DNA from 4 places in the Kitasatospora sp. NPDC059408 genome. Region 1 is predicted to be linked to each of the others. Evidence: riboswitches for the same ligand, from Rfam matches in the RefSeq annotation. Region 1 holds a riboswitch; each other region holds the start of a gene.
What was found. A riboswitch is a leader RNA that binds a small molecule or an ion and turns the genes downstream of it on or off. The one in region 1 is predicted to bind cobalamin.
Positions count from the first base shown of each region.

Region 1 (7,413 bases):
CTCGACACCGTCGAGGCGATCGCTCGGTCGATGTACGACGAGTACAAGGAGCCGCTCTTCGCACCCCCGCCCCTGCTCTCCCGCATGGTCGAGGCGGGCCTGCTCGGCCGAAAGACCGGGCAGGGGTTCCACCCGCACCGCGGGGTGTGACCGAGCGGGCCCCGCCGGTGTCCAGGCCTCTGTCGCGGAGGGCCGGACACCGGCGGGGCCTTGTGCTGTCCCCGGGGAAGGGGGTCGGATCAGCCCGCCAGTTCCTCGCGCAGGTGGCGGGCGGCAGCGACCAGGCTGTCGAGGGAGGCGCGGGTCTCCGCCCAGCCGCGGGTCTTCAGGCCGCAGTCGGGGTTGACCCACAGGCGCTCGGCCGGGATCGCCGCGAGGCCCGCGCGCAGCAGCGCCACGGCCTCCTCGGTGCTCGGCACGCGCGGGGAGTGGATGTCCCACACCCCCGGACCGACCTCGCGCGGGTAGCCCGCCCCGGCCAGTTCCCCGGCCACCTCCATGTGCGAGCGCGTCGCCTCCAGGGAGATGACGTCCGCGTCGAGCTCGTCGATCGCCGTCATGATCGCACCGAACTCGGCGTAGCACATGTGGGTGTGGATCTGGGTGTCGGCGCGGACCCCGGAAGTGGCGACGCGGAAGGACTCCGTCGCCCAGTCCAGGTAGGCCGGACGGCCGGCGGCCCGCAGCGGGAGGGTCTCGCGCAGGGCCGGCTCGTCGACCTGGACGACGGCCGCACCGGCGGCCTCCAGGTCGGTGACCTCGTCGCGCAGGGCGAGGGCGACCTGGCGGGCGGTCTCGGCGAGCGGCTGGTCGTCGCGCACGAAGGACCAGGCGAGCATGGTGACCGGGCCGGTCAGCATGCCCTTGACCGGGCGGTCCGTCAGGCCTTGCGCGTAGCGGAACCAGCCGACGGTCATCGGGTGCGGGCGGGAGATGTCCCCGGCCAGGACCGGCGGGCGGACGTAGCGGGTGCCGTAGGACTGCACCCAGCCGTGCCGGGTGGCGAGGTAGCCGGTGAGCTGCTCGGCGAAGTACTGGACCATGTCGTTGCGCTCGGGCTCGCCGTGGACGAGGACGTCGAGGCCCGCCTTCTCCTGGTAGGCGATGACCTCGCGGACCTCCGCCTCCATGCGCTCCCGGTAGGCGGCGGCGTCGATCCGTCCCGCGCTCAGGTCGGCGCGCGCGAGGCGCAGTTCGGTGGTCTGCGGGAAGGAGCCGATGGTGGTGGTCGGCAGCAGGGGCAGGCCGAGGCGGGCGCGCTGGGCCTCGGCGCGCTGCGGGTAGGCCTGGGCGCGGCGGGTGTCGTCGAGGGTGACGGCGGCGGAGCGGGCGCGGACGGCCGGGTCCCGGGTGATCGGCGAGCCGGCCCGGGAGGCGAGGTCGGCGCGGTTGGCGGCGAGATCGGCGGTGATCGCCGCGGTGCCCTCGCGCAGGCCGCGGGCCAGCAGCGCCGCCTCCGCGGCCTTCTGCTTGGCGAAGGCGAGCCAGCGCAGGATCTGCGGGTCGACGTCGCGTTCGGCGGAGGCGTCGATCGGCACGTGCAGGAGGGAGCAGGACGGCGCGACGTCGATCCGGTCGGCGAGCCCGAGCAGGGTGGCCAGGGTGGCGAGCGACTGCTCCAGGTCGTTGATCCAGATGTTGCGCCCGTCGATCACGCCGGCCACCAGCCGCTTGCCCGGCAGCCCGCCGGCGGCGGCGAGGTCGTCCAGGTTGGCGGCGGCAGGTCCCGTGAAGTCCAGCGCCAGGCCCTCGACCGGGGCCTTGGCGAGGACCGGGAGCGCCTCGCCCAGACGGTCGAAGTAGCTCGCGACCAGCAGCTTCGGACGGTCGGCCAGCGCACCCAGCTCGCGGTAGGCGCGGGTGGCGGCGTTGAGCTCGGCGGGGGTGCGGTCCTGGACGAGCGCGGGCTCGTCCAGCTGCACCCACTCGGCGCCGGCGGCCTTCAGAGCGGCGAGCAGCTCCGCGTAGACGGGCAGCAGCCGGTCGAGGAGGGTGATCGGCCGGAAGTCGTCGTCGACGCCGGGGGCGGGCTTGGCCAGCAGCAGGTAGGTGACCGGCCCGACCAGCACCGGGCGGGCGGCGTGACCGAGCGCGAGGGCCTCCCGCAGCTCGCCGACCGCCTTGGCCGGATTGGCGGCGAAGGCCGTGCCCGGTCCCAACTCGGGTACCAGGTAGTGGTAGTTGGTGTCGAACCACTTGGTCATCTCCAGCGGAGCGACGTCCTGGGTGCCGCGCGCCATGGCGAAGTACCCGTCCAGCGGGTCGGCATCGACGGCGTCGCGGTGGCGGGACGGGATGGCGCCGACCGCGACGGTGGTGTCCAGCACGTGGTCGTAGAGCGAGAAGTCCCCGGTCGGGATCTCCTCGATGCCGGAGTCGGCGAGCTGCTGCCAGTTTCCCCGGCGCAGGTCGGCGGCGGTGGCGAGCAGCGTCTCGGCGGTGACGGCGCCCTTCCAGTACCCCTCGATCGCCTTCTTGAGCTCCCGGCCCCGGCCCTGGCGGGGGTAGCCGTACGCGGTGGCGAGGGTCGCCGCGGCTGCGGACTTCGTGGTCAAGGGACTCTCCTTCGCGAGTCTGTCTCTCAAGCACCCGGCGACGGGACGAGGACGCGAAGGGATGACGCACCGGGCGAACCGCTGCGCGGGCAGCTCCGCCTGGTGTGGTCGCCGACCCGCCCTCGAGGTCACCGGATGGCCGCGCGCGAACGGTCGCACGCGGGCAGCGGGCAGGTCTTCGGACTCGCGGGCACGGCCGGCCCTTGAAGGGCGGTCACCTACTGGCCGTCGCTTCCCAGACCCGGCCCGGGCCCAGTGCGTATGACGGCGGTCGTTCCCACTCACCGCTGCGGGGCAGTCCCGGACTGGCCAGTTGAATGGCGTCACCGGGTTCCCTCTTGCGACGCCCCGCCTGGCGGACGGGGCGAACCAGCTGCACGGCCAGCCTACGGCCTATCCGCGGTCGCTTCGTCGGGGATTCGGCCATTCGTCCGGATGCTGAGACGACGTCAGGAGACGACGTCGGGATTCGGCGCCACCGCGGACGTGCCGGTGGGGCCGCAGTCGGCCGCGGCCCCACCGGTCCTATCTGTCCTATCGGTCGTACCTGTCGTACCTGTGGTGCTCGGTCGGTCAGGAGGCGTTGAGGGCCGTGTCGTCGATCACGAAGCTGGTCTGGAGCGAGGCGTCCTCGGTGCCGGTGAACTTGATGGTGACGCTCTGCCCGGCGAAGGAGGAGAGGTCGTAGGTGTGCAGGGTGTAGCCGTTGGCCGCGTTGACGTTGGAGAAGGTGGCCAGGGTGGTGGAGTTGGCCTGGACGGTGAGCTTGTCGTAGGCCGTGGTGCCGGTCTCGGCGGTGTCGATGTGCAGCCAGAAGCCGAGCGACGCCTTGCAGCCGGCCGGGATCGTGACGGTCTGGCTCAGGGTGTCGGTGTGGCTGCTGCCGTAGCCGTCGAGCCACGCCTTCCAGGAGCCGGAGCGGGCGGCCTCGCTCGCGGAGTTGTCGATCACGCCGGCGGTCGCGGTCCAGGGCGAGGCGCTACCCGTCTCGAAGCCCGGGTTGCCGAGCAGCTGGCCCGCACCGGTGCAACCGCCGCCCGGGGCGGACACGGCCCAGGTGAAGCTCGTCGAACCGGAGGCGTTGGTGGCGTCCTTCGCCGTCACCGTCACGTTGTACGTGCCCGCCGTCGACGCCGTGCCGCTGATCAGGCCGCTGGAGGCGTCGATGGACAGCCCGGTCGGCAGGCCGCTCGCGCTGTACGTCAGGCTCTGGCCGGAGGCGGAGTCCGTCGCGCGGATCTGCAGGGAGGCGGCGCTGCCCGTGGTGGTGCTCTGGCTGCCCGGGTTGGTGACCGTCACGGTGTTGCCCGTGCTGCTGCCGGCCCGGAAGGCGGTCGGGCCGTTCGGCGTGCCGAGGCCGGTCGGGCCGTCGTAGCCGGGGCCCGCGGTGCACAGGTAGGACGGGGAGCAGGTGCCGTTGGCGCCGCTGGTCACGTCGTTGAGCGCACCCGTGTGCTGGTACGGGTACTGGGACGGGTAGTCGCTCGCGCCCGGGGTGCCGGCGTCGGCGTAGACGGCGGCGATGATCGGCGACGAGGCGCTGGTGCCGCCGTAGACGGCCCAGCCGCTGCCGCCGTAGGTCTGGTAGACGGCGACGCCGGTGGCCGGGTCGGCGACCGCGGACACGTCGGCGACGGTCCGGTTGGAGCAGCCGCTGTCGCTCTGCCAGCTCGGCTTGGGGTCGTAGGCCGAGCAGCCGGAGCCGGCGCCGTTGCCGCCCGAGCTGGAGCCCCAGACGGTCTCGTGCCAGCCCCGCGCGCTGGAGTCGCGGGTCAGCGAGGTGCCGCCGACGGCGGTGACGTACTGGGAGGCCGCCGGGTACTCGGTGCCGTAGCCGGAGTCGCCCGAGGACACGGTGATGGCGACGCCGGGGTGGTTGAAGTACTGGCTGTCCGAGGAGGTGTCGGTGGAGTCCTCGGGGCCGCCGTAGCTGTTGGACACGAACTTCGCGCCCTGGGCGACGGCCTGGTTGACGGCGGCACCGAGGTCGGCCATGTTCGCCGAGCTCGCCTCGACCAGCAGGATGTGGGCGTTCGGGGCGGCGGCGGAGACCATGTCGACGTCGAGGGAGATCTCGCCCGCCCAACCGGTGTCGCCGGCCGGGTAGTTGGTGCCGCCGTTCTGGTCGATCTTCTTGAAGCAGCCGTTGGCGGTGGTGCACGCAGGCAGCCCGTACTGCGCGCGGTAGGTCGCCAGGTCGGACTCGGCGTTGGGGTCGTCGTTGGCGTCGACGATGGCGACGGTCTGCCCGGCGCCGCCGTTGGTCGACAGGCCGTAGGCGCTCTGCAGGTCGGTCGGCCCGAGGCCGGACGGGTTCACGTCGGGCGAGACCGCGCTGAGGGAGAACGCGTGCGGCTGCACCACGTCGGTGCGCACCAGGGCGTCGCAGGACTTCTGGTGACGCTGGGCCGGCTGGGCGCAGGAGTGCCTGACGTTCGCGCCGGAGGTGGCGGCCGTGGCGCCGGCCGGCGCCGCGACGGCGAGGCCGGCGGCCACCACGGCACCGACGGCGAGCGTCGCGGTGGTGGCGCGGAGTCCGCCGTGCCGCAGGGCGGTGTGGATGAGCTTGTGCAACGGAGCCCTCCCGGATGGGGGTCGGCCCCGGGCGTGCGGACACGCCGATGTGAGGCGGCGGGGTCGCGTGCAGGCCCGGGATGAGGGGAAACGCGCACGTGCAAACGGCTGCCCGGAAGTTCGGTACGGCCGTGGGGCGTCGGCCCGACGGGGTGACGGAGGCCGTTCCGAGCTGAGGATGTCCAGGACATGCCAGGGGGTGAGTTGCGGGAGCCGTCATGGCTCCGGCGCCTGAAAGGTAGCGAAGCCCGGACCGGTGGACAAGGCGGGTGTCCATGCCATGACCGAGGCTTTGACCGCCATGACCTGGTCTTGACCAGGCGTCATGCCGCCACTGGCGGCCACCCGCCAACCCGCCGGGCCGGCCTGGGGTTTGCCACGCACACGGATCGCCCGAGGTCCGCGCGGGTTGCGGGAGCCGCGCCAGGCCCCCGCCGCACCGTCAGCGCACCGCCACCGGGCGCACCGGGTGCTTGCTCAGGATCGACACCCGGTTGAAGGCGTTGATGGCGATGGCCACCCAGATCACCGCGGAGATCTGCTCGTCCGTCAGCGCCTCGCGCGCTGCGGTGTAGGCCTCCTCCTGGAGCGCCGCGTCCGCCGGGGTGGTGGTCGCCTCGGCGAGGGCGAGTGCGGCACGCTCCTGCGGGCTGAAGAGCTGGGTGTCGCGCCAGGCCGGGAGGGTGCCCAGGCGCTGCGTGGTCTCGCCGACCTGCAGGGCCGCCGCGGTGTGCACGTTGAGGCAGTAGGCGCAGCCGTTGATCTGGGACACGCGCAGGTTGACCAGTTCCACCAGCCGCCGGTCCAGCCCGGCCCTCGCGGCGGCCTCGCCCGCCGCGTCGGCCGTGGCGCGCATGGCACGGAAGGCCGCGGGGCTCTCCTTGTCGACGAACACCCGGCGGCGTGCGGGGGCGGCGGTCACGGTCGTAGTCACATCGCTCACGGGAACTCCCTGGACGTTTTCACTGTCGGGCGGCACTGCGCCATGGCATGATAGTCGAAGATAGTTGAAAGTAGAACTTCTTAGGAAGCGAGCACACCGTGACCACCACCGGCACCAATCCTGCCGAGCCGCACGCCGGAACCGGGGAGACCCGCCCCCGGGTGGAGATCCTGCCCGCCCGGGACGTGCCGCTGGGCGGGCCGCGGGCGATGACGGTGCGCCGGACCCTGCCCCAGCGCTCCCGCACGCTCATCGGCGCCTGGTGCTTCGTCGACCACTACGGCCCCGACGACGTCTCCGACACCGGCGGGATGGACGTCGCCCCGCACCCCCACACCGGCCTCCAGACGGTCAGCTGGCTGTTCAGCGGCGAGATCGAGCACCGGGACAGCCTCGGCGTCCACGCCTACGTGCGCCCGGGCGAGCTCAACCTGATGACGGGCGGGCACGGCATCAGCCACTCCGAGGTCTCGACCCCCGCGACCACCGTCCTGCACGGCGTCCAGCTGTGGGTGGCGCTCCCGGAGCAACACCGCCACACCGCACGGGACTTCCACCACCACGCACCGCGGCCCGTCACCCTGGACGGCGGCGAGGTCCGCGTGTTCCTCGGCACCCTCGCCGGCGACACCTCCCCCGTCCCCACCTTCTCCCCGCTGCTCGGCGCCGAGCTCACGATCCACCCGCACGCGACCCTCACCCTGGCCGTCGACCCCGCCTTCGAGCACGCCCTGCTCGTCGACCGCGGCGACGTCACGCTCGCGGGCACGCCGGTGCGCCCGGCCGAACTCGGCTACCTGGCCCCCGGAGCCACCACCATCACCCTCGCCAACACCGGTGACGAGCCGGCCCGGACGGTCCTGATCGGCGGCACGCCGTTCGAGGAGGAGATCGTCATGTGGTGGAACTTCATCGGGCGCTCTCACGAAGACATTACCCGAGCGCGCGAGGAGTGGATGAGCTCCGCGGACCCCGACCGCTTCGGCGCCGTCGAGGGCTACCCCGGCGACCGCCTGCCCGCCCCCGAGCTCCCCGCGATCCCCCTGAAGCCACGCGGACGCGTGCGCTGACCTGCTGTTTCGCCGGGCGGGGAGGGGTCGGCGAGACCCCCTCCCCGACCCCTCCACCTGTGGGTGGACGAATGACGGCCCCGTTCGTCCACCTGCGGGTGGTGGCGGGTGACTGCGCCGCCGGAGCAACCTTGCCCCATGGATTCCCTACGCTCGGTAACCACCTGGCTCACCGACACGTGCGTCGCGGTCTTCTTCGCCGCCTGGATCGCGGGCGTCCTCTACTTCGCCGTGGCGGGCGGTTCCGGCATCCGCGGCTGGCTGCACGGGC
Region 1 is NZ_JBHYWI010000003.1:215,562-222,974, reverse strand. Features, by position in the region: gene ACFXDE_RS04635 (3-hydroxybutyryl-CoA dehydrogenase) at 1-150, shown strand, start outside; gene metE (5-methyltetrahydropteroyltriglutamate--homocysteine S-methyltransferase) at 240-2,555, opposite strand; cobalamin riboswitch at 2,707-2,944, opposite strand; gene ACFXDE_RS04625 (putative Ig domain-containing protein) at 3,129-5,129, opposite strand; gene ACFXDE_RS04620 (carboxymuconolactone decarboxylase family protein) at 5,572-5,985, opposite strand; gene ACFXDE_RS04615 (pirin family protein) at 6,171-7,142, shown strand; gene ACFXDE_RS04610 (methyltransferase family protein) at 7,281-7,413, shown strand, end outside.

Region 2 (7,413 bases), on a different contig from region 1:
CTCGACGCCCTCCAGGGCCTCGTCGGTGGCGCCCAGGGTGTCCGCCACGGCCGGCGACTCGTCGTCGCTGTCCGGGACGTCCAGCGACAGCGTGGAGTACGCGTTGGCGGACTCCAGGCCCTCCAGGACGTCCTCCTCCGAGATGCCCAGGTGCTCGGCCAGTTCGTGCACCGTGGGGGAGCGGCCGTGCCGCTGGGAGAGCTCGCTGGTCGCCGTGGTGAGCGACAGCCGCAGCTCCTGGAGCCGGCGCGGCACCCGGACCGCCCAGCCCTTGTCGCGGAAGTGGCGCTTGATCTCGCCGACGATGGTCGGCGTCGCGTAGGTCGAGAACTCGACCCCGCGCTCGTGGTCGAAGCGGTCCACCGACTTGATCAGCCCGATGGTGGCGACCTGGGTCAGGTCGTCCAGCGGCTCGCCGCGGTTGCGGAAGCGCCGGGCCAGGTGTTCGACCAGCGGGATGTGCATGCGCACCAGCTGGTTGCGCAGCTCGACGCGCTCCGGGGAGCCCTCGGGCAGCGCGGACAGCCGCACGAACAGCGCCCGGGCGGCCTCCCGGTCGGGCGCCCCGGTGCGGTGCGAGCCCTGGGCGGGCACGGCGCCGTGCAGGTCCGCGGCCCCGTCCGCCGCCGGCTCGGGCGGGGTCGGGGAGGCGGGCGTCGGCTCAGACGTCGGCTCGGTCGGCTGGCTCATCCGGTGGGCGTCCTTCGGGTGCGCTTCGTCGTTGGCGGCGAGGCCGGGAACGCTCGCCTGGGTCGGTACGGCAGGGCCCGCCGTCGCGAGGCCGGTACGGTCCAGATCACTCACGGCCATTCCCCCGTTCCGTTCCGGGAGCACCGGGGCCGTCGGCCCCGGATTCGTCTCTGTGGTCGTACCGCGTGGTGGGCGGTACCGGGCGCCGCCGGGCCGGCCCCGGGTAGGGGTGCCGGCCGACGGCCCTTGCGCGCGGTGCTGCCGGCGGCGCTGCCGGCGAGGCCGGCTAGTGGGCGGCGGAACCGCCGCGCTTCTTGTGCAGGCTGATCGAGACGGTGTTGTCCTCGCCCACCGAGGAGTCCACCTCGCCGGCCAGGGCGGAGAGGACCGTCCAGGCGAAGGTGTCCCGCTCGGGTGCCTTGCCGTCGGTGGTCGGTGCGGCGACGGTCACCTTGAGCGAGTCGCCGACCAGGCGGAACTCGCAGGAGAGGACGGAACCGGGCACCGCCTGCTGGAGCAGGATGGCGCAGGCCTCGTCCACCGCGATCCGCAGGTCCTCGATCTCGTCCAGCGTGAAGTCGAGCCGGGCGGCCAGCCCGGCCGTCGCGGTGCGCAACACGGAGAGGTAGGCCCCCGCCGCGGGCAGCCGGACCTCCACGAAGTCCTGAACTCCGAGATCGCTGTCGATCTGGGACACCCTTGCCTCCTGGGTGACGCGCTGTGCTTGCTTGGTACCTCTGGTGGTACCCCTGTTCGCACCCCGTTTGTACCCCCTCCGGGGGGTCTGCCGCGATACCGGTGCGGGAGTTACTCATGGTAAGGCATCGCGACGCAGGGTGGCAGGGGTTCGGGGCAGCTGATCAGCGCATTCTCAGCGCTTTCTCAGCGGCCCCCGGCGGCGGTGAGCGCGTCGCCGGTGAGCCGGTACACGGTCCACTCGTCCATCGCCACCGCGCCGAGCGCCTTGTAGAAGTCGATCGAGGGCTCGTTCCAGTCGAGCACCGACCACTCCACCCGCGAGTAGCCGCGCTCCACCGCGATCCGGGCCAGCTCCAGCAGCAGCGCCTTGCCGTGGCCGCCGCCGCGGGACTCCGGGCGGACGTACAGGTCCTCCAGGTAGATCCCGTGGGTGCCGCGCCACGTGGAGAAGTTGAGGAACCAGACCGCGAAGCCCACCGGTTCGCCGGTGGCGTCGTCCTCGGCGATCAGGCCGAACAGCGCCGGTGCGGGGCCGAACAGCGCGTCGTGCAGCTGTCCGTCGGTGGCCACCGCCTCGTGCGGGGCCTTCTCGTACTCCGCCAGTTCGCGGATCATGGCGCGGATGACGGGGACGTCGGTGGGGAGGGCGGTGCGGATCATGCGGCCGAGCCTACTGGCCGGGACCGGTCTCGTCCCAGGCCTGGACGGAGGTCTGGTCGACGATCCGTCCGTCCCGCAGGTCGGCCATGGAGGTCATCAGGACCCGCACGCCGTCGGGGTAGCGGCAGGACTCCATGAAGGCGACGTGGTCGCCCTGGACGACCACCTGTTCCAGCGTGTGGGTCATCTCGCGCCCGTAGACGTCGCTCAGCATGGCCCCGATCTCGTCCCGCCCGTGCATCACCAGGGGGTGGCTGGGCTGGGTCCGGTGGTCGACGACGCGCAGTTCCGCGTCCTCGGCGTACAGCGTGAGCAGGATCCCGGCGTCGCTGCGTTCGATGCCCTCGCGCAGGGCGCGGGGGTCGAAGGCCGTCGGCGCCGCCATGGCGGTCATGATGTCGCTCCTCCGGTCGGGGTCCGTCGGTTCGTACTCCGAGCGTACGCCCGGCCGGAGGGGCCGGGGCGGGGCCGGTCAGCCGCCCTGCCCGCCGCGCAGGTACACGGCGAGCGCGGTGATCGCGGCCGGGTTGCGCGGGCTCTCGACGAGGTCGGCGTAGTCCAGGACGAAGATCCGGTCGTTCCTGATCGCGGAGACCCCGGCCAGCGGCGGGAAGGACTTCAGGAACGCCCGCTTGGCGTCCGCGCCGGTGTCGCCGTAGTTGTTGATGACGATCACCTCGGGGTCGCGCCGGACGACGCTCTCCCACCCGGTGGTGATCCAGGAGTCGGCGACGTCGCCCATCACGTTGCGCCCGCCGGCCTTCGTGATGATCTCGTCGGCCGCGGCGAACTTCCCGGCGGTGTACGGCTTGTCCTGCCCGCTGTCGTACAGGAAGACGGACGGCCGGCGCTCGGGCTGCGGGACGGCGGCGACCTGCGCCTTGAAGTCGGCGATCAGCTTGTCGGACCGGTCCTTGACGTCGAAGATCTCGCCGAGGTTGGCCAGGTCGGTGTGGAGCGCGTCCAGCGGGGACATCACACCGCGCTCGGTGCCCTTGCCGCTGCGGCAGGACTCGGTGAGCACGTACGAGCCGACGCCGACGGCCTTGAGCGCCTCCGGGGTGAATCCGCGGCCCTCGTCGTAGCCGTAGTGCCAGCCGGCCAGGACGAGGTCGGCCTTGGCATCGAGCACGATCTCCTTGGTGATCTGCGCCTTGGAGAGCCACGCGGTCCGCTGGTAGCCGTCCTTCCAGGCCACCTGGTCGATCCGGCCCTTGTCGTCGGGCATCACGTAGCCGGCCATCCGGTCGGCGAGGCCGAGGGAGAGCATCAGCTCGGTGATGCCGACGTCGTAGGTGACCGTGCGGGCGGGCTTCCGCGGGAAGGTGAGCTTCGTGCCGCAGTTGTCGACGGTCACCGGGTAGTGGGCGGACGCGTCGGCGGCCCCGCCGCCCGGGGCGATCTCGGCGCCGCAGGCGGTGAGTCCCAGGGCGAGCAGGACGGTGGCGGCAACGGCCTTGGTGCGCAAGGGGGTTCCTCGGGGTCGATGAAAGGGGTGACGGCCGGTCAGAGCCGGTCGAAGAGCAGGTGGACGGCCCCGGTCCCCGGGTGCCGCACGGGGGTGGCCCGGACGCCGAACACCTCGGCCAGCACGCCGGGTTCGAGCACCTCGGCGGGCGGCCCGGAGGCGACGATCCGCCCGGCCCGCAGGACGTACAGCAGGTCGCAGTGCCCGGCCGCCAGGTTGAGGTCGTGCAGCGCGGTGAGCACCGTCGGCCCGGCCGCGCGGACGAGCGCCAGGACCTCCAGCCGGTGCCCGATGTCGAGGTGGTTGGTGGGCTCGTCCAGCACCAGCAGGCGCGGCTCCTGGACGAGCGCGCGGGCGATCAGCACGCGCTGCTTCTCGCCGCCCGACAGGCCCAGGAAGCCGCGCTCGGCGAGGTGCCCGGCGCCGACCCGGCGCAGCGCCTCCGCGCAGCGCCCGAGGTCGCCGTCCGAGGGTCCGCCGAAGCCCGGCCGGTGCGGCAGCCGGCCCATGGCGACCACCTCGGCCACCGTGAAGTCGAACTCGGCGGAGTGCTCCTGCGGCAGCGCGGCCACCCGCCGGGCGGCCTCGCGCGGGGCGAGCGCGTGCAGGTCGTCGCCGCCCACCAGGACGGCCCCGGCGGCGGGCCGCAGGGCCCGGTAGACGCAGCGCAGCAGCGTCGACTTCCCGCTGCCGTTGGGCCCGACGAGCCCCACCACCTGTCCGGCGGAGGCCTTCAGGGCGATGTCGTGGACGAGCCGGGTGCCGGCCAGCTCCACCGAGACGGAGTCGAGGGCGAGGTCCATCAGCGGCCTCCGAGAGCGTGGCCGCGACGGCGCATCAGCAGCAGGAAACAGGGCACCCCGAGCACCGCGGTGACCACCCCGACGGGCAGTTCGGCCGGGGCGAGCAGGGTGCGCGAGACGATGTCCACCCAGACCAGCAGCAGCGCCCCGGCGAGCGGCGCGACCAGCAGCACCCGGCGGTGCCCGGCGCCGACCAGCATCCGCGCGAGGTGCGGGACCATCAGCCCGACGAAGCCGATCGCCCCGCTGACGGCGACGACCGTGCCGGTGACGGCGGCGGTCACCACGAACAGCTCGCGGCGCAGCCGGTCGGGGTCGACGCCGAGCGAGGCGGCGGTCTCGTCGCCCATGGCCAGCGCGTCCAGCCGCCCCGCGGCGCAAGCGAGGTGGGCGAGTCCGGCCAGCACGGTGGCGGCGGCGATCGGCACCGAGCCCCAGGTCGCGCCGCCGAGGCTGCCGAGCAGCCACATCATGGCGTCGCGGGCGGCCTCGCCGCGGGCGGCGGCGAAGACCATGAGCGCCGTCAGCGCGGAGAAGCCGTACGAGAGGGCGGTGCCGGTGAGCACGAGGCGCAGTGGGGTGAGTCCGAAGGCGGTGCGCGCGGCCAGGTACACCAGCACCATGGCGATCAGCGCGGAGCCGAACGCGGAAGCGGAGATCGCCCACACGCCGAGCGAGGCGAAGGCGCCGAGCAGCAGGACGGCGTTGGCGCCGACGGCGGCGCCGGAGGAGACGCCGAGGACGAACGGGTCGGCGAGGGCGTTGCGCACGAGGGCCTGCACGGCGACCCCGGTGGCGGCGAGCCCGGCGCCGACCACGGCGGCCAGGACGGTGCGCGGCAGCCGGATCTCCCAGACGATCGCGTACGCGGCGGCCTCCTCGGCCTCCAGCCGACCGCCCGTCAGTCCGGCGCCGAGCAGCCGCAGGACGCGCGTCCAGCCGAGTCCTGCGGAGCCGAGGGCCACGCCGCACACGAGGGAGAGCAGCAGGGCGGCGGCCAGGCCGGCGGCGAGGGGCACGGCGGGTATGCGGCGGGAGTCCGGTGGCCTTCTCACGATCTGTTCGGGCGCCTTGCCTCGGGCCGTGGGTGTGCCGGGGCCGACGCCGGCCGGGTGCGGGCCCGGGCGCCATCCCCTCGCAGTCCTCGGCGAGTTGTCGGGAGTTCAGCGGCCGGGGGCGATCGGGCTGGCACGGCCCCGGGGGCGTGCTCACCGTTGCGGGTCAGCGCCGGATTCACACCGGACTTCTCCCTCGGACGCCTTGGCAGCATAACAGCCAATACGGCAATGCGGTCCTTACAGGTATGTGTACGGAGATGAACGGACGTGAACGCACGGCCCGGACGCGCGAAAGCCCCCGCCCGGTGGTCCGGGCGGGGGCTCTCGACGTGGCGACGCGTCAGGCTCAGGCCTGCTTGGTCTCCCAGAAGATCTTGTCGACCTCGGCGATCAGGTCCAGCAGGGCCTGGCCGGTGGCCGGGTCCGTGGACGCCTTGGTGGCCGAGGCGGCCTTCAGGGTGTCGTTGATCAGCTGGTGCAGCTGCGGGTACTTCTCGAAGTGCGGGGCCTTGAAGTAGTCGCTCCACAGCACCGAGATGTGGTGCTTGACGGCCTCGGCGCGCTGCTCCTTGATGATGATGGCGCGGGCGCGGAAGTGCGGGTCCTCGTTGGCCTGGTACTTCTCCTGGGTGGCCTTGACCGACTCGGCCTCGATCCGGGCCTGCGCCGGGTCGTACACACCGCAGGGCAGGTCGCAGTGGGCGTGGGCGGTGGCGCGCGGTGCAAACAGACGAGAGAACATGGGAGTCCTTCCTTAGATCGTCTTCCCGCGCCCGAGACTACCCTTCCGGCCTCCCGGTTTCGCGATCGGGCGGTGGGCCTAGGGCAAAAGGCCGATCCGGAACCGGGGTAATCCGGACATCGGACAGGTGACGGTCCGTACGGCACACTGGGACGCGGCGGCCGGGAGGAGGAGTGGTGGCGCGGATGACGCAACCGGGGGACGGCGCACGGGCGGGCACGGTGCCGTTCGGGCTGGTCGACGTGGCGGGACCGTCGATGGTCCCGACCCTGCGCGAGGGCGACCAGCTGCTGGTCCGGTACGGCGCGCGGATCCGCCCGGGCGCGGTCGTGCTCTTCCGGCACCCGTTCCAGCAGGACCTGCTGGTGGTCAAGCGGGCGGCCGAGCGCCGGGCGAAGGGCTGGTGGCTGCTCTCCGACAACCGGCCGGTCGACAGCGACAGCCGCAGCTACGGCGCCGTTCCGGACGAACTCGTGCTCGGCCGGGTGCTGCTGCGGCTGCGCCCGCGCCCGGCCTGGCTGGCGCCCGGTCGCCGGCTGGAGCGACTGCTGCTGACCCCCGGGCTGGTCCGGGTCCCGGGGCTGGCCCGCCGCCTCGGCGTCTGGGTGGACGCCGAGCTCTAGTGCCACGGCACTGGCGGATGCGCGCCTAGGCCTGCAGCTGCTGCGGTCCGAGCGCCGCGTCCTGGGCCTCCTGGCGCTTGCGGGCCCGGTAGGCCGCGACGTTGGCGCGCGTGGCGCAGCGGTCCGAGCAGTAGCGCCGGGAGCGGTTGGTGGAGGTGTCGAGGTAGGCGTTGCGGCACGGCGCGGCCTGGCAGATCCCGAGCCGGTCGGCGCCGAGCTCGGTGAGGTGGACGGCCAGGCCCATGCACGCGACGGCGCTGAAGTGCGCGGTGGCGGTGGGCGAGTTGTCGGCGAGGTGCAGGTGCCAGCGCGGCCGGCCGGCGTCGTCGAGGTAGTCGTGGCCGGAGACCAGCGGGCTGACGGGGTACTCCATGAGCAGGCTGTTCAGCAGGTCGACGCCACGTACCTCGTCGCCCTCGGCGGCGGCCTCGAAGACCCCGCGCAGCCTGGTCCGCACCGCCCGCAGGCGGGGCAGGTCGGACTCGTCGGCCAGGGCGGCGGCGCGAGAGGACTCGGAGAACAGGGCGCGCACGGCGTCCACCGAGGTCAGCGTGTCGGTGCCGCGCTCGGGTTCCTCGGTGTTCACCAGCCGAACGGCGAGATCGGCGTAGGAGGCGAGCTCCACGGCGGTCCTTCCAGTGGTTCGGTAACGGGCTGATTGCGTCCAGCC
Region 2 is NZ_JBHYWI010000032.1:21,915-29,327, reverse strand. Features, by position in the region: gene ACFXDE_RS21975 (RNA polymerase sigma factor SigF) at 1-810, opposite strand, end outside; gene ACFXDE_RS21970 (anti-sigma regulatory factor) at 977-1,387, opposite strand; gene ACFXDE_RS21965 (GNAT family N-acetyltransferase) at 1,573-2,049, opposite strand; gene ACFXDE_RS21960 (nuclear transport factor 2 family protein) at 2,060-2,443, opposite strand; gene ACFXDE_RS21955 (ABC transporter substrate-binding protein) at 2,522-3,517, opposite strand; gene ACFXDE_RS21950 (ABC transporter ATP-binding protein) at 3,556-4,320, opposite strand; gene ACFXDE_RS21945 (FecCD family ABC transporter permease) at 4,320-5,378, opposite strand; cobalamin riboswitch at 5,474-5,612, opposite strand; gene sodN (superoxide dismutase, Ni) at 5,725-6,120, opposite strand; gene sodX (nickel-type superoxide dismutase maturation protease) at 6,306-6,743, shown strand; gene ACFXDE_RS21930 (CGNR zinc finger domain-containing protein) at 6,769-7,368, opposite strand.
Region 2: another riboswitch for cobalamin. It lies ahead of ACFXDE_RS21945 (FecCD family ABC transporter permease); the one in region 1 lies ahead of metE (5-methyltetrahydropteroyltriglutamate--homocysteine S-methyltransferase).

Region 3 (7,413 bases), on a different contig from region 1:
GCCAACGGCATCTCCTGCATCATCGACGACGCCGTCTTCCCCGACCGCCCGGCCATCGGCCTCGGCGGCTGGAAGCGGCACATCGGCCCCGGCATGCTGCCCGTCGTGCTGCTGCCCAGCCTCGACTCGGTGCTCGGCCGCAACGCCCGGCGCAGCGGCAACCGCCGGCTGGGCGACGAGGAGGTCGCCCGCATCCACGGGCGGATGGCCGGCTGGTACAACTCCGGGCTGCCGATCATCGACAACTCGCACCTGGACGTCGCCGCGACGGCCGCCGAGCTGGACCGGGTGATCCTGGCCCGGCTCACGGGGATGCCGGTCCGCTGAGCCGGCCGGGCCGCCGACCTGCGGGATCGCGGGGATGTCGGGGGCGGCTGCGATGATGGACGGGTCGAGTTGATCCGTCCCAGGGGAGCCGAGCCCGTGCCGGAAGGCCACATCATCCACCGCCTCGCGGCCGAGAACACCACGGCCTTCGGCGGCCGTCCCGTCCGGGTGTCCAGCCCGCAGGGCCGCTTCGCCGACGACGCCAAGCTGATCGACGGGCAGGTCCTGGTCGGGGCGGAGGCCGTCGGCAAGCACCTCTTCCTCGGCTTCGAGGAGGGCGCGTGGGTCCACGTGCACCTCGGCCTCTACGGCGGCTTCGCCTTCGGCGCCGGGCCCGCCCCGGAGCCCGTCGGGCTGATCCGGCTGCGCCTGGAGAACGACGACGCCCACGCCGACCTGCGCGGCCCCAACACCTGCGCGCTGGTCACCGGCGCGGAGAAGGCCGCCGTCGCCGCGCGCCTCGGCCCGGACCCGCTGCGCGCCGACGCCGATCCGGACGCCGCCTGGCGCCGGATATCGGCCAGCCGGACGACGGTCGCGGCCCTGCTGATGGACCAGAAGGTGCTGGCCGGGGTGGGCAACGTCTACCGCGCCGAGGTGCTCTTCCGGCACGGCATCGCCCCGCACCGGGCCGGCCGGGACCTCACCCGGGCCGAGTGGGACGCGATCTGGGCGGACCTCGTCGGGCTGATGCGCGAGGGCGTCGGCGCGGGCCGCATCGACACCGTCCGGCCCGAGCACACCCCCGAGGCGATGGGCCGGCCGCCGCGCGTGGACGACCACGGCGGCGAGGTCTACGTCTACCGCCGCGCCGCGATGCCCTGCCTGGTCTGCGGCACGGACGTGCGGACGGAGTCGCACGCGGCGCGCAACCTGTTCTGGTGCCCGACCTGCCAGGCGGCCTGAGCCGGATTCAGGTGGCGGGGGCCGGCACGCCGTAGGCTGGGCCCGGGCCGGCGGAGGGAGCGGACGGGTGGACGGCTTCGAGGTGTCCAACAGGGTTTCGGGCACGGTGCACGGGAACGTGATCCAGGGCGGAAACGTCACGGTCCACCTGGAGCCGCAGCGCCGGATCCCGCATCAGGTGCGACCGCCCCGCCGGACCTTCGTCAACCGCGAGCGCGAACTCGCCGCTCTCACGGGTGCGCTGGGCCGGGCCGGGCGGGACGGGCCGGCGATCGTCGTCTTCACCGGGCTGGCCGGCGTCGGCAAGACGGAGCTGGTGGCGAAGTTCGCCACCGAACAGGCGGCGCAGTTCCCGGGCGGTGTCCTGTACGCCGACCTCAAGGCCTACCGGCACGGGGCCGCGGTGGACCTCGCCGGGGTGCTGGAGGGTTTCCTGCGGGCCCTCGGGGTCCGTGTGCCGGACGTGGAGGCGGAGCGGTTCGGGGAGTTCCGGACGGCCACCGCCGGGCAGCGCTGTCTGGTCTTCCTCGACAACGTCGAGCACGCCGCCGAGGTCCGCGCTCTGCTGCCGACGAGCGGGCTGCTGGTGGCGGCGGGCCGGCAACGCCTGGACGCGCTGCGGATGGACGGCGCCGAGGTGCTGCGGCTGGAGCGGCTGGACGAGACGGCGGCCGCCGCCCTGGTGCGCGGCTGGCTGAGCGCCGGGCGCGGCACCGACGGTGAGGTCGCGGCCCTGGTGGAGCGGTGCGCGGGGCTGCCGCTCGCCCTCAACGCGGTCGGGAGCCAGCTGCTGGGCCGGAGCCGCCTCTCGGTGGGCCAGGTGGTGGCCGAACTAGCGGACTGGGACAGCAAGTTGGCCATTCTGAACAACGACGAGGGGAACCTCCGCCGGACCTACGACCCGGTCTACGAGCGGCTCTCGGCGCCCGCCCGGGCGCTCTACCACCTGATCGGCGTGCATCCCGGCCCCTTCGTGTCGGCCGAACTGGCCGGGGCGACGGGCGTCGAGGACGCGGACGAGGCCCTGGACGAGCTGTGCGGCGCGCACCTGCTGGACGTCGTGGTCGACGACGGCCCGGAGGAGCGCTTCCAGGCGCACGACGTCGTCCGGACGCACGCCCACGCCCGTGCGCGCGAACTGCCCGGCCGGGCCGAGCTCCTGGCCCGGGTCGTCGCCTACTTCAGGGGCCGGGCGTCGGTGGCGGACCGGGCGATGGGGTCGCGGCTGCGGGTGCAGGAGCCGAGCGGCGACGACCTGCCGGGCTTCGGCTCGTACGCGGCGGCCCTGGAGTGGTTCCAGGCCGAACGGGCCGACCTGCGCGCGGTGGTGGAGGCGGCGGCCGGGCAGGGGTGGCACGGCGAGGTGTGGCGGCTCTGCGAGTCGCTGTGGCCGCTGTACCACGGCCGCAAGCACTACGAGGACCTGATCGCCACCCACCGGCTCGGCGTCGAGTCGGCGCAGTGGGACAACCAGCCCGACGCCGTCGTCCGGATGCGCAACCAGCTCGCCCGCGCCTACTACGAGCGGCGGGAGTTCCCGCTCGCGGCCGAGCAGTTGGCGCTCGCCGCGGAGCAGGTGCCGCTGGTGACCGACCGGCGGCTCGCGGGCGTGCTGTACGAGACGGACGGGCTGCTGTGCCTGGCCGACGGGCGGACGGCGCGGGCGGTGGAGCGGTTCACGCTGGCCCTGGAGGAGAACCAGGGCGACGACCACGGCGAGATCGTGCAGAGCTACAACGTCGCGCAGGCGCTGATCGCGGACGGCCGGGCGGAGGAGGCGCTGGCCGTCCTCGACGAGGCCCGCGCGAGGGCCGTCGACACCGAGGACACCGACATGCTGATGAAGCTCCCGCTGGTGCGCGCCCGCGCCCAGCACGCGCTGGGGCGGCTGGACCTCGCGGTCGCGGACGCCGCCGAGTGCGCGCGGCGGGCGGCCGGGCTGAGCCAGTACGCCAAAGAGGCGCAGGCGCACACGCTGCTCGTCGAGCTCGCGGAGGAGCAGGGGGACGCGGCGCTCGCGGCGCGCAGCCGGGAGCGGCTGCAGGAACTGCAGGCACGCTAGTGCCGTGGCACCAGGACGTCCTCTTACGGCCCGGTGGTGAACGCGACCCGGGTGCGGTGTTCGCCGGTGCGGATGGTGAGTCCGTGCTCGGGGAGGCCGGCCGGGTCGCCGCCGGTGGTGAGCCAGTGCGCCACGGCGGAGCCGAGGAGCAGCGGGTCGAGGCGGGGTTCGGCGCTGCCCCAGGTCCGTTCGGCGCAGGCTTCCAGCAGCAGGCCGGTGCGCAGCCGGACGAGGTGGCGGGCCGGGCCGAGGGCGGCCACCGCGACGGCGAGGCCGGGGAGCGCGGCGGCGGTGTCGGCGAGCCAGCGTCCGGCGGGGAGTTCGGCGCGCGTCTCGGTCCGGGCGAGGACCTCGGCGGTGTAGCGCAGGGCGTCGCCCGGGTGTTCGTCGGTGAGGGCGTGGAAGCCGCGCGGAGTGTGGTCGCCGGGGTCGAAGGGGTAGCGCCGCAGGCTGACCTCGGTGCCCTCGCTCGCGGCCTCGACGTCGTAGGCCGTCGGGCCTTCGGGGGTGCCGGGGCGGGGGACCGGCTTGGGGTAGGGCGGCAGGAGCGGTTCGTCGTCCGGTTCGTCCAGTCCGTCCAGGAAGGAGTAGAGCAGTGGGCGCAGCACCTCGGCGGAGCGGCCGCGGCGGGCGAGGGAGCGGTCGGTGATCGGGCGCAGGGCGGCCGGGTCCTGCTTCTGCAGGGCCTGTTCGAGCTGGGCGGCGAGGTCGCCGTCCGGGTCGAGCGCGGGGGCGGCCTGGCCGAAGGCGTGGCTGGGGGAGTGCGGGTCGAGTTCGGCGGCGCCGGTGGCGACGAGCAGGGTGGGGCGTTCCAGGGCGGCGCCGTAGACGGACACCGAGCCGTGGTCGCCGATCAGGCAGTCGGCGGCGACGAGGGCGGCCTGCCAGCCCTGGTGGGGCGGGACGAGGCGCAGGCCCATCCGCCGGGCGTCGTCGAGCAGGGCCTCGGGGTCGTGCCGGTTCCAGATGTTGGGGTGGAGGACGACGGCGACCGCGTACTCGTCGGCGGGGAGCCGGCGGACGAGGCGCCGGGGCAGGTCGGGGCGGCGGCCGAATAACGAGTGCTCGCTCCAGGTGGAGTTGACGACGACGAGCCGCCGGCCGTCGACGGCGCCGAGGGCGGCCCGGTAGGAGTCGCGCAGGCGCAGGCTGCGGAGCATGCGGTCGAAGCACGGGTCGCCGACGACCTGGGCGACGTCCAGCGCCTCGGGGCAGGAGACCCGCAGCCGGTCGAGCTGTTCCGGGTGGGAGAGGCCGAGGACGTCGACGAAGACCCGGCCGTGGTGGGTAAGTTCGTTGCGGGAGAGGCCGGCTGCGCTGACGGTGTCGCCGGTGGACTCGGTCACCAGGCGGTTGTAGCCGGCGCCGTGCGGGAGGACGACGAGCCGGGCGTCGAGGCGGTGCATCGAGGAGTGGACGGCGCAGGCGACGGCCAGGTCGAAGCGGTGCCGGACGGCCTCCTCCCAGTCCAGCAGGGTGATGCCGGGCAGGCCGCGCAGGTAGTCGTCGAGGCCGTCGGCGAAGGCGGAGCCGGGGTTGACGGTGGCGTAGCGCTCGATGCCGTCGCGGTTCAGGAGGGTGAGGACGTCGAGGACCCGGGTGGCGGAGGTGAGGGTGCGGGCGACCGCCAGCACGCGCGCCCTGACCGGCCGGGTGTTCCAGCGGTCGGCGGGCCAGGCGTGGGGGTGGGTCGGCACGCCATGATCGTACTCATCGGGTCGGCTCCCCGCGGTGATTCAGGCCCGGGAGGTCAGCCCGCCGCGGCGGCGGGCTCCTCGTGGTCGGCCGCGGCGCACTCGTCGAGGAGGGGGCGCATGCTCTCGTCGACGAGCCGGTAGCGCACGACGCGTCCGTCCTTGTCCCCGGTGACCACGCCGGCCGTCCGCAGCAGCCGCAGGGCCTGCGAGACGGCCGGGTCGCGCATGCCGGTGGCGACGGCGAGGTCGGTGACGGCGAGCGGTCCGGCGCGGTGCAGGGCGAGCAGGATCGCGAGCCGCCCGGGGTCGGCGAGCAGGGAGAACCGCTCGGACCACGAGCGGACGTGCGCGGCGTCGCCGATCGCGGCGATGGCCTCGCAGACCCGGTGTCCGTCGATGGTGCGGTGGCCCGCGCGGTCGGCCGGTACGAGATGCATGCGGACATTCTGGCAGCTCACGACCTGTGATCCTGGACACCTGCGTAGGTGCGCAGCCTTGCAAGGGTCGGCCCGGGACCCCTACGGTGTTCCCCGCCGTGGTGCTCGGGAAGACCGGTGACGGACCCTCAGGGGTCCCATTCCGGAGCGGCCCTCGCCACTGTGATCGGGGGAGTCCGCCCGTACCCAGACGCCACTGGGCGCTTCGCGCGCCTGGGAAGGCGGGTACGGGAGCCCCGTCAGCCAGGAGACCGGCCACGGCATCTCACGAACGTCTTTCCACGAGGTGCTGGAGCGTGATCCGAAGATGACCCTGCCCGAAACCGCCGCCCCCGAGGCCGCGCCCGCCGTGCTGCCCACCTTCCGGTGGAGGAGAGAGGACACCGTCCGCACCGCCGGGCTGATGGGGGTGATCCTGGCCATGCACGTCGTGGCGTTCGGGACCCTCGTCTTCCTGGTGGCGCCGCACAACTACGCCGTCGGCACCCAGGTCTTCGGGGTGGGCCTCGGCATCACGGCGTACACGCTCGGCATGCGGCACGCGTTCGACGCCGACCACATCGCGGTGATCGACAACACCACCCGCAAGCTGATGGCCGACGGCAAGCGGCCGGTCTCGGTGGGCTTCTGGTTCGCCCTCGGGCACTCGTCGATGGTGGTCGTCATGGCCGCCCTGGTCGCGGGCGGCGCGCAGCTGGCGAACACGCTGATGGACGACGAGTCGACCACCCACCAGTGGCTCGGCATGGTCGGCACGACGGCCTCCGGCGCGTTCCTCTACCTGATCGGCGCGCTCAACCTGGCGGCGCTGCTCGGCATCCTGAAGGTGTTCCGGGCGATGCGCGCCGGGCAGTACGACGAGGCCGAGCTGGAGCAGCACCTGAACTCGCGCGGCTTCATGGCCCGGGTGCTGAACCGGGCGACCCGCTCGATCACCCGGCCCGGCCAGATGTTCCCGGTGGGCATGGTGCTCGGCCTCGGCTTCGACACCGCGACCGAGGTGACCCTGATGGTGATGGCCGGTTCGGGCGCGGCCGCCGGGCTGCCCTGGTACGCGATCGTCTGCCTGCCGCTGCTGTTCGCGGCGGGGATGAGCCTGTTCGACACGCTGGACGGGACGTTCATGAACTTCGCGTACCAGTGGGCGTTCTCCAACCCGGTGCGCAAGGTGTACTACAACCTGACGATCACCGGTCTGTCGATCGCGGTGGCGTTCATCATCGGCACGATCGAGCTGGTCGGCGTGCTGCACGAGAAGCTGGACCTGACCGATCCGGTCACCGGCTGGATCGCGGACATCTCGCTCGACAACGTCGGCTACGCGATCGCCGGGCTGTTCGTCGTCGTCTGGGCCGCGGCGATCGCGTACTGGAAGCTGGCCGGGGTCGAGAAGCGCTGGGGCGCCGAACGCTCCTGAGCACGCCTGCCGCACGCCTGCCGCACGCCTGCCGCGACGGCGCCTCCCCACGGTGGGGAGGCGCCGTCGCGCGCGTTCCGGGCCGGCTGCGCCGGGTCAGCTGTGCCGGTCGCCGTAGCGCTGGCGGAAACGCTCGACGCGGCCCGCGGTGTCGAGCACGCGGGACTGGCCGGTGTAGAAGGGGTGGCTCGCCGAGGAGATCTCGACGTCGATGACGGGGTAGGTGTTGCCGTCCTCCCACTCGACCGTGCGGTCGCTGGTGACCGTCGAGCGGGTGAGGAAGGAGAGGCCGCCGACCTTGTCGCGGAAGACGACGGGCCGGTAGGCGGGGTGGATTCCGGGCTTCATGGGGGGTGCCTCCTCGGCGGGGGATCAGCGCTCTTCGTTCGACGTTCTTCGTTCCGGCGCTCTTCGGTCAGCGCTCTTCGCGGAAGTCGACGTGCTCGCGCGCGACCGGGTCGTACTTGCGCAGCACCATCCGGTCCGGGTCGTTCCGGCGGTTCTTGCGGGTCACGTACGTGTAGCCGGTGCCGGCGGTGGAGCGGAGCTTGATGACGGGGCGCAGTT
Region 3 is NZ_JBHYWI010000075.1:21,758-29,170, reverse strand. Features, by position in the region: gene ACFXDE_RS34690 (AAA family ATPase) at 1-327, shown strand, start outside; gene ACFXDE_RS34685 (Fpg/Nei family DNA glycosylase) at 424-1,233, shown strand; gene ACFXDE_RS34680 (AAA family ATPase) at 1,301-3,295, shown strand; gene ACFXDE_RS34675 (hypothetical protein) at 3,319-4,992, opposite strand; gene ACFXDE_RS34670 (ArsR/SmtB family transcription factor) at 5,046-5,429, opposite strand; cobalamin riboswitch at 5,512-5,704, shown strand; gene ACFXDE_RS34665 (HoxN/HupN/NixA family nickel/cobalt transporter) at 5,737-6,846, shown strand; gene ACFXDE_RS34660 (type B 50S ribosomal protein L31) at 6,943-7,194, opposite strand; gene rpmG (50S ribosomal protein L33) at 7,262-7,413, opposite strand, start outside.
Region 3: another riboswitch for cobalamin. It lies ahead of ACFXDE_RS34665 (HoxN/HupN/NixA family nickel/cobalt transporter); the one in region 1 lies ahead of metE (5-methyltetrahydropteroyltriglutamate--homocysteine S-methyltransferase).

Region 4 (7,413 bases), on a different contig from region 1:
CGCACATCACCAACCCGGACGTCGCTCCGGACCGGCACAGCGCCGCCACCGCGGTGACGCTGCTGCTGATCGGCTCGATGTGCGACCTCTTCGACGGCCTGGTGGCGCGCAAGCTGCGCTCCTCCGCCCTGGGCGCCGAACTCGACAACCTGGCCGACCTGATCAGCTTCGGCATCGCGCCGGCCTACTTCGTCGCGGTCTGGGGCATGGTCTCGCAGGGCTCCAACCGGCCGCTGTCCGCGCTGATCGCGCTGACGGTGCTGCTCGCGGTGGTCCTGCGGCTGGCCCGCTTCTCGGCCGTGAAGATGCGGCCCGGGGTGTTCCAGGGCATGCCCTGCCCGATGGGCGCCATGACGGTCATCGCGATCGTGCTGCTCGACCCGCCGTTCCTGCCCGGTCTGGTCGCCATCTTCGGCGCCGCGTACCTGATGGTCAGCCGGATCGAGTACCCGAAGCCGCAGGGCCTGCTGGCCACCGCCACGCTGTGCTGGATCGTGGTCTCCATCGGCTGCCTGGCCGCGTGGGCCACCGGCCTGCCGGGCGGCGACCTGCTCCTGCACGTCGGCGCCTTCGCCCAGATCGCGCTCGCGGCCATGGCGCCGCTGCTGGTCATCCGGCGCAAGGTCGGCCAGAAGGTCGGCGACGTCCGCGCCCGGCGGGCGGAGTCGCGGCTCGGCTGAGCCTCCCGCGTACGAAGCGCTATGACGAAGGGGCCCGGATCCACTGCGGATCCGGGCCCCTTCGTCATACGCGCTTCCGGGCGCTCACGCCCCGCCGGTGTGGACGCTGAACGCCGAGCGACGGGCCGCCCGGGCCACGCCCGGGTCCGGGTGCACGCCCGACACCGCCGTCAGCACCGAGGCCGCCCGCGGGTGCCCCGACTGCCGGGCCCGGGCGAACAGCCGCACCGGGTCGCCCGCCGAGGCGCCCTCCACGTGGCCGACCAGCAGCTCGGTCTCGCCGTGGTCCAGCACCGCGGCCGCCGTGTCCACCCAGAGCCAGGCCGCGTCCTCGGCGCCCAGCACATCGGCCGGGGACACGCCCTCGTCCGACTGCTCCGCGAGCCACAGCAGCGCGTACGGGCGCAGCACCGGCTCGTCCACGGCCGCGCGCACCGCCTGCTCGGCCGTGCCCCCGGCCACCCGCAGCGCCTCGAAGGCCAGGCCGCGCACGAGCGCGTCGTCGCCCTGGGCGGCGTCCAGCAGCTCCGCCACGGCACGGTCCGCCGGGCGGGCCGCCACCCAGGCGCGGTACTCGGCCCGGGCCGGGCCCGGCGAGTAGTCGGCGCAGGCGTTCAGCAGCTCGTAGGCGCTCTGCTCGATGTGGCCGGCCGCGGTCTGGGCGACCGTGCAGATCTCCTCCAGCTTCGCCCGCACCGCCCAGTGCCCGAGCGGCGACAGCTCGGCGGCGTCGTTCCTGCGCACGACGGCGCCGACGGCCGCGAGGCCGTCCAGCATCCAGTCCAGGACGGCGGCGACGTCCGCGGGCGCGGCCGGGGTGTCGATCTGCGGCTCGCGGCAGGTGCCGCGGACCGCCGACACGGCGGAGGCGGCGTGCGGCACGGGCGACAGGCCCACGCCCCCGCTGCCGCCGACCCGGCGCTCGTCCAGGCCGCGGCGCAGCAGCTCCAGGAGCTCGCTGTCGGCGACCGGGCCGGCCACCAGGTGCAGGAAGGAGAGCAGCTGCGGGGCCTGGTCCACGGCCTGGCCGGCCAGCACCGTGAAGACGCCGCGCAGGGCGGCCGGCGGGACCGGCGCGAGCAGCGTCCAGGCGTCGAACAGCGCGGACCAGCCGCGCACCACGGCCTCGTCGTCGTGCTCCCAGGCGTGCAGCCGCCAGCCCGGCCCGGCGCCGCCGTCGCGGGCCTCGACCAGGCCGACCAGCAGCGCCTGGCCCCAGGCCTTGGCCGCGGCGCCGACCGTCATGGCCAGCGCGCGGCCCGCCGCGCGGGCGTCCTCGGGGAGCAGTTCGCCCCGCTTGTCGACCTCGCCGAGCTCCCCCGCCCAGCGGGCGATCCGGACGGCGTCCACCAGCATCCGGCGGGCCAGCGGAGCCAGCTCGGCGGGGGCGGGGAAGCCGTCCGGCACGGGGACCCGGCCGCGGCCGGGGGCGGGTGCGGGGCCTCGTCGGCGGGGTACGCCGCCCCCGCCCGGCCTGGCCCCGACGGGCCGGTGGGCCGTACCGGGGAGGCGGGTCACCGTCGCACCGGTACCGATCGTCGGTGGGAGCGGGGCATCACGGTCGCGCGGGTTCCGAGACGTCACGTCGAGCAGTCTTCCCCTTGTACCGGCCTTCTGTCACATCCGGTTGGTTGTACGGGCGGGCGGGTTGTGGCAGCACCTCCGCAAGATCGGGCAACAGCGGCAAACCGCCTGGCCGGAATCGTGTGGCGGGCTCATGCCAGGCCCGTTTGCGGTGGTCACGGGGGGTGTTCGAACGGATACGGAAAGGGCTGCGGCGAGGGGCGAATGGCCGACTCTCGCGGTGTCGCCGACGGATGGAGGCGGGAATGCGCGCACCGGGCACGCCCGCCGGGAGTGCTCCGGGTGGATGCGGATCGGCCAGGTCGGCGAGCGCGGGACCGGTGGCGGAAATCGACCGCGCCGACTTCCCGTTCCGGCGGAATCGGCTTCCGGTTCCCGGGTGGCGCGCGATGACGGGTGGGGGGAATTGCAAGAACGGAGGAGGCGGGGACCGGACCGGGGAATGACCGGCCGGAATGCCCCGGATTAACGGCAGCCGGTCCGGATCAGAGGAGGGGGGTGAGCCAGCGCCGGAGGAGTTCCGAGTAGTGCGCGGGGTCGGAGTTCCAGAGGGCGGTGTGGTCCGCACCCGGGAAGGCCCGGAGGCTGACGACGTCGGGACGGGCCGTGGCGAGGTGCCGGGCGGCGCGGAACGGCGCGATCGGGTCGTCCGGGCTGTGCAGGACGAGGGTCGGCACGCGCAGGTCGGCGCCCTCGGCGAGGCGCGCGAAGTCGGCCAGGTCGACCCCGGTGCGGCCCTCCGCGGCCAGCGCGCCGAGCTCGGCGACCGGCCTGGAGTAGCCGGCCCGGACCGCGTCGCGGCGGGCGGTGGCGGGCAGGTCGAGCACCGGCGAGTCCAGGACGATCCCGGCGATCGCCCCCGCCCAGGCCGAACGGGCCGCGGCGTGCAGGCACATCGTGGCGCCCACCGACCAGCCGTAGAGGATCACCCGGCCGGCGCCGCTGTCGAGGGCGAGCCGCACGGCCGACTCCACGTCGCGCCACTCGCTCTCGCCGAAGTGGCCGAGCCCGTCCGGCGAGGCGGGGGCGCCCTGGTCGCCGCGGTAGGTGACGGCGAGGGCGGGCAGCGCCAGGCGCTGGAGGACGGGCAGCACGGGGAGCGTCTGGGCGCGGTCGGCGCCGGGACCGTGCACGAGGACCACCCAGGTGCCGCGCTTGCCGTCGAGGCGCCAGGCGGGCATCGCGCCCAGCTCGCCGGCGACGGCGGTCTCGGTGAACGGGAGGCCGAGGGAGGTCGTCGGGTCGCCGAGGTGCACGCGCGGGGTGAAGCGGACCTCGGTGCCGGGCGTCAGGGTGCCCCGGTCGGCGCGGACCAGGCGGCGGGTGACGCCCTGTTCGTCGCTGTGCAGGATGTCGTCGACGACGGCGTGGCCGTCGCCGTCCCACTCCAGCGCCCAGCGGCCGGGGTGGAGGGCCGCGGGCGTCCGGTTGAAGGTGATCCGGCCGGCGGCGAGGCTCTGCACCAGGACGGGGCCGGACTCCAGCACGACGGTCTCCGGCCGCACGAGCCGCTCGGACGCCCGCCGGCCGACGACCAGCACGGCGACCCCGGTGCCGACGGCGGCTGCCGCCACGGCGGCTGCGGTTCCCCAACGCATATCGCTCCCCGCTCTGTGAGTCTGCTGGGGACAAGTTCACTGGCGGGTGGGGGCGGGGGCCAGTGGGATGGGCTGGACGGGGGACGGGGTGGGGGTGGCGGCTCCTGCGGAGGGCGGGGAGGCGGGAGGCCGAACCGGAGCCGGGGACGGGGTGGGGGTGGGGGTGGGAGCCGGGGACGGGGCGGCCGGGACGGGTCAGACCGGGATCTCCGTGTGGAGGCGGCCGAGGAGTTCCCAGAAGCGCGGGGCCAGGGGCCGGTCGCGCGGGGGCAGGGTGGGCGTCGCGGCGCCCCAGTGCGGGGAGGACACCTGGTGCTCCTGGTGCAGGGCCGTCAGGACGGTCGCGAGGTCGTCCTCGTGGACCGGCACGAGCCGCGCGACCGCCCGCAGGTGGGGCTGCCAGCGGCCGTCCACGCACCTGCGCAGCCGCTGGTCGAGCTCGGCGCCGCGGCCGGTCACCTCGACGAGTTCGGTGAGCCGCAGTCCGAGCACCTGGGCGAGCGCGTGCGTCCGCTCCTCGTCGCCGTCCCACGTCCCGGTGAGTTCGGCCTCCTGGTAGACGCGCAGGGCGACGCCGATGCGACGGGCGGCGGTGTCCTGGCTCAGTTCGCGGGCCACGCGGTGGTCGCGCAGGCGGGCCGGGCGGGTGCCCATGAGCTGCGCGGGCGGGCACCACAGGGCGCGGGCGAGGGCGATGAACTCCTCCTCGGTGGGGCGCAGCTCGCCGCTCTCCCAGGCGATGACGTGCGTGGGCAGCAGCCGGACGCCGTGCGCGGCCATGCCGCCGGCGACCTGTTCGGGGGTCAGGCCGAGCCCGGCGCGGTGGGCGCGGGCCGCGGCGGGCGAGAACGGCACCGGGGGCAGGGCGGGCGGAGGCTGTCTTCGTCGCATGTGAACGAACGCTAGGGCCGGTACGAACGGGCCCCCAGCCGCCGAACGCACGAAGCGCCGGGGAGGGCGCGCGCGGACCGCTGGAGGATCACACAGGATGTCATGCCCCTGCGGCGGCAGTACTCGGAGGTAGTGACGGGGGCGTTCGGGGGCGCGCGCCGGGCCTCCCTCGTGTGACCAACCCCTCCGTGACCTCGGTTGACTCCCGGTTCGGCCGCGTGATGGGATCCCAGGGCCAAACGGAGGCATGCAGAGGAAGCCGGTGCGAGTCCGGCGCGGTCCCGCCACTGTCACCGGGGAGCACGGCCGGAACGACGCCACGGCGGACCGTCAGTCTTCGCTGACGTACTGCCGGAAGGCTCCGGGGGTGCGTTCGACCCGGAAGCCAGGAGACTCTCGCCCCCGGTACGTCGATCCAGGGCGCGGACCCTGAGTGAGGACTCGCACGCGATGCAGGCTGCCCCGACCCGCCGAGCCCTCCCCTGTCCCCCTCCGTCGTGCGCCCGCTGACCCGCGCCGCCGCCTTCGCGGTCGGCGCCGTCGCGGGCTACCTGGCGGACGCCCGCTACGCCGATCCGCGCCGCGGCCACCCGGTGGCCGTCTTCGGCGGTGCGGCGACCCGTCTGGAGCGCCGGATGTGGCGCGACGACCGGGCCACCGGGGCCGTGTACACGGCGCTCTGCGTGGGCGCCGTCGCGGCGGGCGCGGTGGCGCTGGAGCGGACGGCCGGCCGCCGGCCGCTGGGGCGGGCCGCGCTGGCCGCCGCCGCGACCTGGACGGTGCTCGGCGGCACCTCGCTGACCTGGGAGGCGCGCACGATCGGCCGGGCGCTGGCCGCGGGCGACCTGCCCGCCGCCCGGGAGCGGCTGCCGCACCTGTGCGGGCGCGACCCGAGCGCGCTGGACGGGCAGCAGATCGCCCGCGCCGTCGTGGAGTCGGTGGCCGAGAACACCGCGGACGCCGTCGTGAACGCGCTGGCCTGGGGCGCCCTCGCCGGCACGCCCGGTCTGCTGGCCTTCCGCGCCGTCAACACGCTGGACGCGATGGTGGGTCACCGCTCGCCGCGCCACGCCCGGTTCGGCTGGGCCTCGGCCCGGCTGGACGACGTGGCGGGCTGGCCTGGCGCCCGGCTGACGGCGCTGCTGACGGTGGCCGCCGCGCCGCAGCCGCGGACGGCCTGGCGGGTGTGGCGGCGGGACGGTTCGGCGCATCCGAGCCCGAACGCGGGGCAGGCCGAGTCGGCGTTCGCGGGCGCCGTGGGCGTGCGGCTGGGCGGCACGCTGCGGTACGGCGAGCGCGTCGAGCACCGGCCGGTGCTGGGCGCGGAGCTGCGGCCGGTGACGGTGGACGACATCGAGCGGGCCTGCGCGCTGTCGCGGCGGGTGGGCGCGCTGGCGCTGGGTACGACGGTCGCGGGGCACGTCCTGCTGCGATCGCTGCTGAGGAGGGGAAGGGCATGACCAACGCGCTGCTGGTCGCGGGGACGACCTCGGACGCGGGCAAGAGCGTCGTCACGGCGGGCATCTGCCGGTGGCTGGCCCGCCGGGGCGTCCGGGTGGCGCCGTTCAAGGCGCAGAACATGTCGCTGAACTCGTTCGTGACGGCCGACGGCGCCGAGATCGGCCGGGCCCAGGCGATGCAGGCCCAGGCCGCCCGGGTGGAGCCGGAGGCGGCGATGAACCCGGTGTTGCTCAAGCCCGGCGCGGACGGCCGCAGCCAGGTGGTGCTGCTCGGCAGGCCGGTCGCCGAGGTGGGCGCGCTGGACTACCGCGAGCGCAAGCCCGTCCTGCTGGAGCGCGCCCTGGAGTGCCTGGCGGACCTGCGCCGCCGCTACGACGTGGTGGTGTGCGAGGGCGCGGGCTCGCCCGCCGAGATCAACCTGCGCGACCGGGACATCGCCAACATGGGCCTGGCGACGGCCGCCCGGCTGCCCGTCGTGGTGGTCGGCGACATCGACCGGGGCGGCGTGTTCGCGGCGATGTACGGGACGCTGGCGCTGCTGTCCGAGGAGGACCAGCGGCACGTGGCCGGCTGGTTCGTCAACAAGTTCCGCGGGGACGCCCGGCTGCTGGCGCCCGGTCTGGAGATGCTGCACGGCCTGACCGGCCGTCCGGTGCTCGGCACCCTGCCGATGCTGCCGGGGCTGTGGCTGGACGCCGAGGACTCGCTGGACCTGTCGACGGTAGTGGACCGGGTCGACGGGCGCGGGCCGCTCGGGGCGGACGTGCTGCGGGTGGCCGTGGTGCGCTTCCCCCGGCTGTCGAACTTCACCGACCTGGACGCGCTGGCGCAGGAGCCCGGCGTGCTCGTCCGCTGGGCGACCCGGCCGGAGGAGCTCGCCGACGCCGACCTCGTCGTGCTGCCCGGCACCCGGGCCACCGTGGCCGACCTCGCCTGGCTGCGCGAGCGCGGGCTGGAGCCGGCGCTGCGGGCGCGGGCGGCGGCCGGGCTGCCGGTCCTCGGGGTGTGCGGCGGCTACCAGATGCTGGCGGGCTCGATCGTCGACGACGTCGAGTCCAAGGCCGGTGCCGTCGACGCGCTCGGCCTGCTGCCGACGCGCGTGCGGTTCGGCGTGGAGAAGGTGCTCGCCCGGCCGGTCGGCGAGGCCTACGGGCACCGCGTCGAGGGCTACGAGATCCACCACGGGGTGGTCGCCGTGG
Region 4 is NZ_JBHYWI010000030.1:70,311-77,723, reverse strand. Features, by position in the region: gene ACFXDE_RS21385 (CDP-alcohol phosphatidyltransferase family protein) at 1-680, shown strand, start outside; gene ACFXDE_RS21380 (hypothetical protein) at 765-2,087, opposite strand; gene ACFXDE_RS21375 (alpha/beta hydrolase family protein) at 2,750-3,838, opposite strand; gene ACFXDE_RS21370 (helix-turn-helix domain-containing protein) at 4,058-4,753, opposite strand; cobalamin riboswitch at 5,005-5,149, shown strand; gene ACFXDE_RS21365 (cobalamin biosynthesis protein) at 5,251-6,213, shown strand; gene ACFXDE_RS21360 (cobyric acid synthase) at 6,210-7,413, shown strand, end outside.
Region 4: another riboswitch for cobalamin. It lies ahead of ACFXDE_RS21365 (cobalamin biosynthesis protein); the one in region 1 lies ahead of metE (5-methyltetrahydropteroyltriglutamate--homocysteine S-methyltransferase).